Regions from separate parts of the Sorangium sp. So ce119 genome, predicted to be linked through region 3. Evidence: predicted binding sites of a transcription regulator. Region 3 holds the regulator's gene; each other region holds the start of a gene.
What was found. The regulator HrcA, encoded in region 3, represses chaperone genes, less so after heat shock. The targets are predictions, from matches to a motif close to GNTAGCACTCNCCNNNGGNGAGTGCTANC.
Positions count from the first base shown of each region.

Region 1: a site for HrcA is predicted at 1,299-1,327, ahead of groES (co-chaperone GroES). Genes of this name have one in related genera too.
Region 2: a site for HrcA is predicted at 979-1,007, ahead of groES (co-chaperone GroES). Genes of this name have one in related genera too.
Region 4: a site for HrcA is predicted at 738-766, ahead of groES (co-chaperone GroES). Genes of this name have one in related genera too.

Region 1 covers NZ_CP150310.1:2,643,141-2,645,338, reverse strand. The annotation lists gene groL (chaperonin GroEL) at 1-808, opposite strand, end outside; gene groES (co-chaperone GroES) at 874-1,179, opposite strand; tRNA gene WME76_RS10160 (tRNA-Gln) at 1,711-1,784, shown strand; tRNA gene WME76_RS10155 (tRNA-Glu) at 1,824-1,898, shown strand.
Region 2 covers NZ_CP150310.1:6,610,649-6,612,846, reverse strand. The annotation lists gene WME76_RS24940 (LysR family transcriptional regulator) at 1-511, shown strand, start outside; gene WME76_RS24935 (hypothetical protein) at 514-819, shown strand; gene groES (co-chaperone GroES) at 1,163-1,453, shown strand; gene groL (chaperonin GroEL) at 1,487-2,198, shown strand, end outside.
Region 3 covers NZ_CP150310.1:14,384-16,581, reverse strand. The annotation lists gene WME76_RS00055 (RluA family pseudouridine synthase) at 1-400, shown strand, start outside; gene hrcA (heat-inducible transcriptional repressor HrcA) at 393-1,436, opposite strand; gene WME76_RS00045 (extensin family protein) at 1,754-2,198, shown strand, end outside.
Region 4 covers NZ_CP150310.1:7,533,926-7,536,123, forward strand. The annotation lists gene WME76_RS28345 (hypothetical protein) at 1-421, opposite strand, end outside; gene groES (co-chaperone GroES) at 874-1,164, shown strand; gene groL (chaperonin GroEL) at 1,198-2,198, shown strand, end outside.

The DNA of each region.
Region 1 (2,198 bases), 2.6 Mb from region 3:
TGCCGCGCAGCTTGTTCACGACGAGCGTGGCGAGCGCCTCACCCTCGATGTCCTCGGAGAGGATGAGCAGCTCGCGCCCCTGCTTCACGACCTGCTCGAGCAGCGGCAGGAGGTCGGCCATCGCCGAGATCTTCTTCTCGTGGACGAGGATGAGCGGGTTCGTGAGCACCGCCGTCATCTTCTCGGCGTCGGTCACGAAGTAGGGCGAGAGGTAGCCGCGGTCGAACTGCATGCCGTCGACGGTCTCGAGCTCCGTCGTCATGCGCTTGTTCTCCTCGACCGTGATCACGCCCTCCTTGCCGACCTTCTCCATGGCGTCGGCGAGGATCTGGCCGATCTCCTTGTCGCCGTTGGCGCTGACCGTGGCGACCTGGGCGATCTGGTCCTTGTCCTTGGTGGGCTTGGCGGCCTGCTGCACCGCCTCGATGACCTTCGCGACCGCCGCGTCGATGCCGCGCTTCAGGTCCATCGGGTTGTGGCCGGCCTCGACGAGCTTGAGGCCCTCGCCGAAGAGCGCCTGCGCCAGCACCGTCGCCGTCGTCGTGCCGTCGCCCGCCTTGTCGCTCGTCTTCGAGGCGACCTCGCGCACCATCTGGGCGCCCATGTTCTCGAGCTTGCCGGCGAGCTCGACCTCCTTCGCCACCGTGACGCCGTCCTTCGTGACGACCGGCGCGCCCCAGCTCTTCTCGATGACGACGTTCCGGCCCTTGGGCCCGAGGGTCACCTTGACCGCATCGGCGAGCGTGTTCACGCCCTTCAGGATCGCGGCGCGGGCGCCGCGGCTATAAACGATCTGCTTCGCAGCCATCTCTCAATCCCCTCGCGGCCGCGCGGCCGCATCTGCAACGCTTGCGTTCGGTTGCCTGATCCGGATCACGTCGCGGCGGAGGCGGACTCCGTGACGGCGAGCACGTCGTCCTCGCGGAGGAGCACGTGCTCCTCGCCGTCGAGCTTCACCTCGGTGCCGCTGTACTTGCCGAACAGCACCTTGTCGCCGACCTTCACCTCGAGCGGGCGGACCTTGCCGTCCTTCAGGACCTTGCCGTTGCCCACGGCGACGACGCGCCCCTCGATCGGCTTCTCCTTCGCGGCGTCGGGGATGATGATGCCCCCCTTGGTCTTCGTCTCGCTCTCGACACGCTTGACGACAATCCGATCCTGCAGCGGCCTGATTCTCATGGTGGCTCCTCGTCCTCGGCTGGTTGACTGACCATCGGCCTCGCCGTAGGTCCCGCTCGCCCCCACCGCCGGGGCCTTCCGCCCACACGACGAGAGCTAAGTGCCCGGGATCACAGTTGCTTGGCACTCTCCTAGGCCGGTGGCTAAAACCGCGCCGAAAGTAAATCAGGCTCCCGGCGCGTCAAGGGCGCTCGGCAGACAGTCGCGACTTTTCGGCCGGCGCTGCGCCTCGAAAACAAAAACGGCAATTTCTGGAGGAACCGGGAAGCCGAAACTGAGGGCGCAACGTCGGTGGTGAAGCGGGCGGTGGCCAGGGGGGGCACCGTCGGGGTGGACGGACCCGGCGCCCGAGGGGCCGGCGCGCGCCAGGGTGGATCCGGCGGGGTGACGCTCGGCGGAAAAGGCGCGAAATGCAGCGGATTTTCGGCGCCGAGGAGCTTTCTTCGCCGGGCTCGATTTTCATCGCTTGACATACCGGGCAGCCCGAGTAGATTCCGCGGCCCGTGGCGCTGATGCAGAGCGCTCACCCCTTGGGGGATCGTCTAACGGCAGGACGCAAGATTCTGGCTCTTGCTATCAAGGTTCGAATCCTTGTCCCCCAGCCAGGCCGATCAGCTCTGCTGTAGGCCATCTCGACAGAACAAGGTCCCATCGTCTAGCGGTTAGGACATCGGCCTCTCACGCCGGTAACGCGGGTTCGATTCCCGCTGGGATCGCCACTCTGGCTTTTCTTTCCCTGCCAGCCCTCGCGCTGTCGCCGTTCGAACGTTCCGAACGACGCCGCCGGTCTGGCCTCCTCGGCACAGCAGCGCACCGTGTCGCCCCTTCGCGCCGGTAGCGACGCTGCCTGATCCGTTCGGGAGACTGCCGCCTGCGGCGCGATGAGCGCCCAGGGCGGCGCTGCGCGTCGCGCCTCTTCCTGATGAAGTACGGCTTCGTCGAGGAACACACGAGGCAGCCGGAACCACCGAACTCGTTGGGGTAGCAAGGGACGGCGCGCCGCTCGAGGTGCGGTACCC
Region 2 (2,198 bases), 5.1 Mb from region 3:
CGAGGAGCAGGTCGCCGCGCTGCGCGATGGCAAGATCTCGGTCGGGTACGGCTACCATTCGCCGGAAGACAACCCGCTCTTCCGCTTCCGCGTGCTGTATCGCGAGCGCGTCGGCGTCGTGATGTCGAAGAGCCATCGCCTCGCTGCACGGCGCACGCTGAGGGTCGCGGACCTGAAGCAGGAGCGCTTTCTCTGGCCTCCGCGCAAGGAGGGCCCGCGCCTCCACGACGACATCATCGCCGCCTTCCGGGCGCATGATCTCACGCTCGAGCTCGCCCACGAGGAGGCCAGCAGCGATGTGATCTTCATGCTGGTGGCGAGCGGCGAAGGTCTCAGCTTGTGTCCCGAGAGCGCCGCGTCGACGCTCCTTGCCGGAGTGGTGTTCAAGCGGGTTCGGGACCTCAACGTCGTCATCCTTGGCCGCTCGGTGTGGCGCGCCATGGACGACAAGGACCCGCTCGTGCGGTCGCTCCTCGATATCACGAATTCGGTGCATGGATCCTCACGATAGGCGTGCGCCAGGCGGGACTGCTCACGCTCGACTTCTTCACGTCGCCCGTCCAGCCCAACCCCTCCTGGCTGGGGACCCTGAAGGTGCTGATCTCGATCCCGTCCGCCGGCATCCATGACCAGTTCGTCGGGACGACCAACCTGAGCCCCGCCAACAAGAAGGCGTTCGCGCCCGTCACGTTCACGCTCGCGGCGCCGACCGTGACCGCGCTGAACGCGTCGCCGAGCGACGTGTCGCTGACGATCGAGCTCAACGTGAACGCAGGCTCGGGGCCCTACTTCGTGGACAACGTCCGGTTCACGAACTGACCGCAGGCGCCGCGGCACTCCCGCGCTCGGTTCCCCGACGCGTGCTCGCGGCGCGGCGCCCTGGCAGCACCCCCTTTGCGCCCCTCGCGCGCGCCCGGGCGACGTCATGCGTCTTAGAGATGGACAACCCGAGGCCCCCGGGTATATTGCGACGTTCTTGCTAGCACTCACATCTCGCGAGTGCCAGACCCCAAGCCAACGCGAGCATCCGCCGGACAGCAGAGGCGCGCCCGGAGCTGTTCCCAGGGAGACCGGGGAGCAGGGGCCGAGCGCGCCGCCGCGCACGCACGGGATGAAGCGACGTCAGGTCGTGACCGGTGAGTCACGCCCGGAGAGAACCAGAATGAAAATCCGACCGCTCCAGGACCGTGTGATCGTTCGTCGCGTGCAGGAGGAGGAGAAGACCAAGGGAGGTCTCTTCATCCCGGACAGCGCGAAGGAGAAGCCGACGGAGGCCATCGTGCTCGCCGTGGGCAACGGGAAGACCCTCGAGGACGGCACCGTCCGCAAGCTCGACGTGAAGGAGGGCGACCGCGTCCTCTTCGGCAAGTACACGGGGAACGAGGTCAAGATCGACGGCGAGCAGGCCCTCATCCTCCGTGAAGAAGACATCCTCGGCGTTATCGAGAGCTGATTCGGGCAAGACCGTTTCCAGGAGATTCGCACCATGGCAGCCAAAGAAATCATCTACAACGAGTCGGCCCGAAGCATGATCCTCGCGGGCGTCAACGCCCTCGCGGACGCGGTGAAGGTCACCCTCGGCCCCAAGGGCCGGAACGTCGTCATCGAGCGGAGCTTCGGCTCCCCCACGATCACCAAGGACGGCGTGACCGTCGCCAAGGAGATCGAGCTGGAGAATCGCTTCGAGAACATGGGCGCCCAGATGGTGCGCGAAGTGGCCTCGAAGACCAGCGACATCGCCGGTGACGGCACGACGACCGCGACCGTGCTCGCCCAGGCGATCTACCGCGAGGGCTCGAAGCTCGTCGCCGCGGGCCACAACCCGATGGAGATCAAGCGCGGCATCGACAAGGCCGTCGAGGCCGTCGTGGCGCACCTCAAGGGCGCCTCCAAGTCGACCCAGGACGCGAAGGAGATCGCGCAGGTCGGCACCATCAGCGCGAACGGCGACCTCACCATCGGCAAGCTCCTCGCGGACGCGATGGAGAAGGTCGGCAAGGAGGGCGTGATCACGGTCGAGGAGGCGAAGAGCCTCGAGACGACGCTCGACGTGGTCGAGGGCATGCAGTTCGACCGCGGCTACCTCTCGCCGTACTTCGTGACCGACCCCGAGGCCATGAAGTGCACCATGGAGGACGCGTATGTCCTCATCTCGGAGAAGAAGATCTCCAACATGAAGGATATCCTGCCGGTGCTCG
Region 3 (2,198 bases):
CGAGGACCGCGGCGACGGGCTGCGCGGCTCCGCGAGGGACGGCCGACGCGAGGGGCAGCTCGCGGTGACGCACGTCGAGCCGATCGAGACGCTCCGGGGGCTGGACGAGGCCGGGGCCGCGGGCGTGACGCTGGTCGCCTGCCGCCTCGAGACGGGGCGCACGCACCAGATCCGCATCCACCTCGCGGAGGCCGGGCACCCGCTCGTCGGCGAGACGGTCTACGTGCGCGACCACCGCGGGCCGAGGATCCCGGCCCCGCGGTTGATGCTCCACGCGGCCGAGCTCGGCTTCAGCCACCCGTCCGACGACCGGCCGATGCGGTTCCAGGCGCCGCCGCCCGCCGACTTCGACGAGGTGCTCGAGCGGCTCCGCCAGCCGCGGCAGAAGGGCGCTACTTGACCTTGCCGCGCGCCTCGCTCATCGCCGCGGCGGTCGCGTCGACGAGCGGCATCACCTTCGCGTAGTCCATCCGCGTCGGGCCGAGCACGCCCACGGTCCCGGCCACGCGCCCGTTCTCCATGTACGGCGCGGCGACGAGGCTGAGCTGACCTCCGCCCAGATCGCCCGCCTCGCTGCCGACGAAGACGGTGACCTCGCCCGCGCCCGCGGCGAGGGTCCGGTCGAGCAGATCGACGAGCTCCTCGCGCTCCTCGAGCGCCTTCATCAGCTTCCTGAGCCGGTCGACGTCGGCGTACTCCGGCAGATCGATGAGGCGGTTCTGCCCCTCGATGACGACCTCGCTCCGCCGCGTCACGTCGGCCGTCGCCTTGCTGCCGAGCTCGAAGGCGCGGCGCCTCAGCGCGTCGATCTGGAGGCGCTCGTCCGCGAGGCGGCGGGCGAAGAGATCCCGGATCTCGCCCAGCGTGCGCCCCTCGATGACGTCGGCGAGCAGGTTGTGGATCCGGGTGAGCTCCCCCTCGTTGATCGCCTCGCCGACCGAGATGAAGCGGTTCTCGACCGAGCCGTCGGCGAAGACGAGCACGGCGAGGATCTGCCCGGGCTTCGTCGGGATGAAGCGAAGCTGGGCGAGGGCGCGGATCTCCGCCCGCGGCGCCGCGACGACCGCCGCGGCGCCCGACAGCTCCGAGAGGTAGCGCCCCGTCTCGCGGAGCGGGTCGCTCGCCACCGTGTAGATCTCGGTGAACCGGGCGGTGAGCTCGGCCTGCTGCTCGGGGGAGAGCGACCGGAGCTCGACGAGCGCGTCGATGAACAACCGGAGCGCGCGATCGGTCGGGATGCGCCCCGCGGAGGTGTGCGGCTGGTGGAGGTAGCCGGCCTCCTCGAGATCCGCGAGCACGTTGCGGATCGAGGCGGCCGAGAGATCGAGCCCGTACTTCCGCGCGAGCGTCCTGCTGCCCACGGGGTCGCCGGTCGCGATGAACTCGGTGACCGCGGCGAAGAGGATCTTTCGAGCGCGATTGGAGAGATCTCCCATGTCAACTGCGTGCGGCGCGTGCGCGCGCCGCGGCGGCTACCTGGACCAGGGACTGCCCGGACCGGGAAGCCATGCGGACCGGGCCTTCGCTCCCAAACGTCAAGACGCGCGGGCGGGCGCTGGGCCCACGAATGCGCATGGGGTCTATTTTGAGGCGATCGCGCGGCCCGGTCAAATAGCGCGGTAGGATGGGCGCGGCCGCCGCGCCGGAGGCCGCGGTTCCCGCGGTTCCGGTGATTCCTGGTCGCCCGAGGTTCGCCCGGTGAACCTGGGCTCCCCGGGAGCGCGACGCGCGGCGACGCCACCCCAGCACAACGATGCCGTCCGCACGCCACGCCGCCACCGCCTGCGCGCTCGCCCTCGCGCTCGGCCCGCTCACGACGCTGCCGACCGCGCAGGGCAAGCCGAAGGTGAAGTTCCATCAGGACTGGGCCAGGCACCCGTCGGCGCGCTACGCGGCGATGAGCGCGGAGCAGTGCCGGGAGGCGCTCGCGCGGCGGAAGATCGCGTTCGAGCCGGTGCGGCGCGCGCCGGGCGTGCTCGCGCCGGTGCGGCTCACGCAGGGGGTCGGCGGCGTCCTGTACCGGACGGCGGAGCCGGCCCACCGGCGCGCGGACAACCCGAACGACGTCTTCGACTGCCGCCTCGCGCTCGCGCTCTCGGACTTCAGCCGGATCCTGCGCGTGCACGACGTCACCGAGGTGCTGATGTACTCGGCGTGGCGGCCTCCGTCGGCGATGTGGCCCGAGGGCAAGCTGGCGA
Region 4 (2,198 bases), 4.2 Mb from region 3:
TCTCCGCCATCTCCGAAAGAACATCGGGGCCCTGGCCGACGCGCGCGTTGAGGCGCAGCATAGCGGCGGCATGGTGGTAGGCGGTCGAGCCGACCCCGACCACGTAGCCGCGGTCGACTCCCTTGAGCTCGATATGGCCGCCGAAGAAGCCGACCGCGTAGAGCACGCCGTCGCCGAGGTTGCGCAGCCGCCGGAAACGCTCGGCCCCGGAGGCCTCCAGGGCGTCGCGCAGCAGAAAGGTCAGGGGCTGGTTGAAGGCAGACTCGGCGTGCTCGTCCGGGTGAGCGAAAGCACAGAGCAGACCGACGAGGTAGCTCGACGCCGCCTCGGTCGCGGCGACGTTCCGAACTCGGAGCGCCTCGTCCACAACCTCCTGGAAATAGCGGGTCATGCTCGGGGACACAGAGATCGCTTGGCTCACGGGGGCACCTCACTTGCGCGGGTGCCCTGGATACCGACGTAACCCGGGCCACCGCGCGCTCAGGTCAACCAGACACGTCCTGTCAGCCTCCATCGGGCCGGAGACCGTGAGGGCGTCGCGTTGCTGTGCTGCCGCATTTCCGCCCTCATACGGTCACTTTAGCCGACGGACCCCGCCGAGCCCAGCTACACGCCCCGCACTTCTCTTGCAATCTCCGGGACTTACAGCCACCCCAGCGCCTGGCTGCTAACGCGCGAAGCGCCGGGCGGAGCCGCGCTTGACACCCTCCAGGGGGTGGCTATCTTCCGCGCCGCCCGCTAGCACTCGTCGGAAGCGAGTGCTAGCAAAGTGCCCAGGCTGCAAACGTATGGGATCTCGCGGCCGCTCGTTCAGGCCGCCGGGGTCCTGCCGTCTCGTGGGACGCGGCGCTCGTCCCCGGAGGATTCGCAAACATGAAGATTCGACCGCTCCAGGACCGCGTGATCGTTCAGCGCGTGAAGGAAGAAGAGAAGACCAAGGGGGGTCTCTACATCCCTGACACGGCCAAGGAGAAGCCGATCGAGGGCACGGTCATCGCCGTCGGCAACGGCAAGGTCGGCGAGGACGGTACCGTGCGGAAGCTCGACGTCAAGGAGGGCGATCGCGTCCTCTTCGGCAAGTACTCGGGCACCGAGGTCAAGATCGACGGCGAGGAGCACCTCATCCTCCGCGAGGACGACATCCTCGGCGTGATCGAGAAGTGACGCGGGCGACAGCAGGAACTTAGGAGAGACACCATGGCAGCCAAGGAAATCATCTACAACGAGTCCGCCCGCAGCATGATCCTCGCGGGCGTCAACGCCCTCGCCGACGCGGTGAAGGTCACGCTCGGCCCGAAGGGTCGCAACGTCGTCATCGAGAAGAGCTTCGGCTCCCCGACGGTCACCAAGGACGGCGTGACCGTCGCCAAGGAGATCGAGCTCGAGAACCGCTTCGAGAACATGGGCGCCCAGATGGTCCGCGAGGTCGCCTCGAAGACGAGCGACATCGCCGGCGACGGGACGACCACCGCGACCGTGCTCGCGCAGGCGATCTACCGCGAGGGCTCCAAGCTCGTCGCGGCGGGCCACAACCCGATGGAGATCAAGCGCGGCATCGACAAGGCGGTCGAGGCGATCGTGGGGCACCTCCACAGCTCGGCCAAGCAGACCAAGGACGCGAAGGAGATCGCGCAGGTCGGCACGATCAGCGCGAACGGCGACGAGACGATCGGCAAGCTCCTCGCCGACGCGATGGAGAAGGTCGGCAAGGAGGGCGTGATCACGGTCGAGGAGGCGAAGAGCGCCGACACGACGCTCGACGTGGTCGAGGGCATGCAGTTCGACCGCGGCTACCTCTCGCCGTACTTCGTGACCGATCCCGAGGCGATGAAGGCGAACCTCGAGGACTGCTACATCCTCATCTCGGAGAAGAAGATCTCCAACATGAAGGACCTGCTCCCGGTGCTCGAGGCGATCGCCAAGAGCCAGAAGCAGCTCCTCATCATCGCCGAGGACGTCGAGGGCGAGGCGCTCGCGACGCTCGTCGTGAACAAGCTCCGCGGCACGCTGCACTGCGCGGCCGTGAAGGCGCCGGGCTTCGGCGATCGCCGCAAGGAGATGCTGAAGGACATCGCGACCCTGACGGACGGCCAGGTGATCGCGGAGGAGCTCGGCCTCAAGCTCGAGAACGTCACGATCAGCGATCTCGGCCGCGCCAAGACGGTGATCATCGACAAGGACAACACCACGATCGTCGG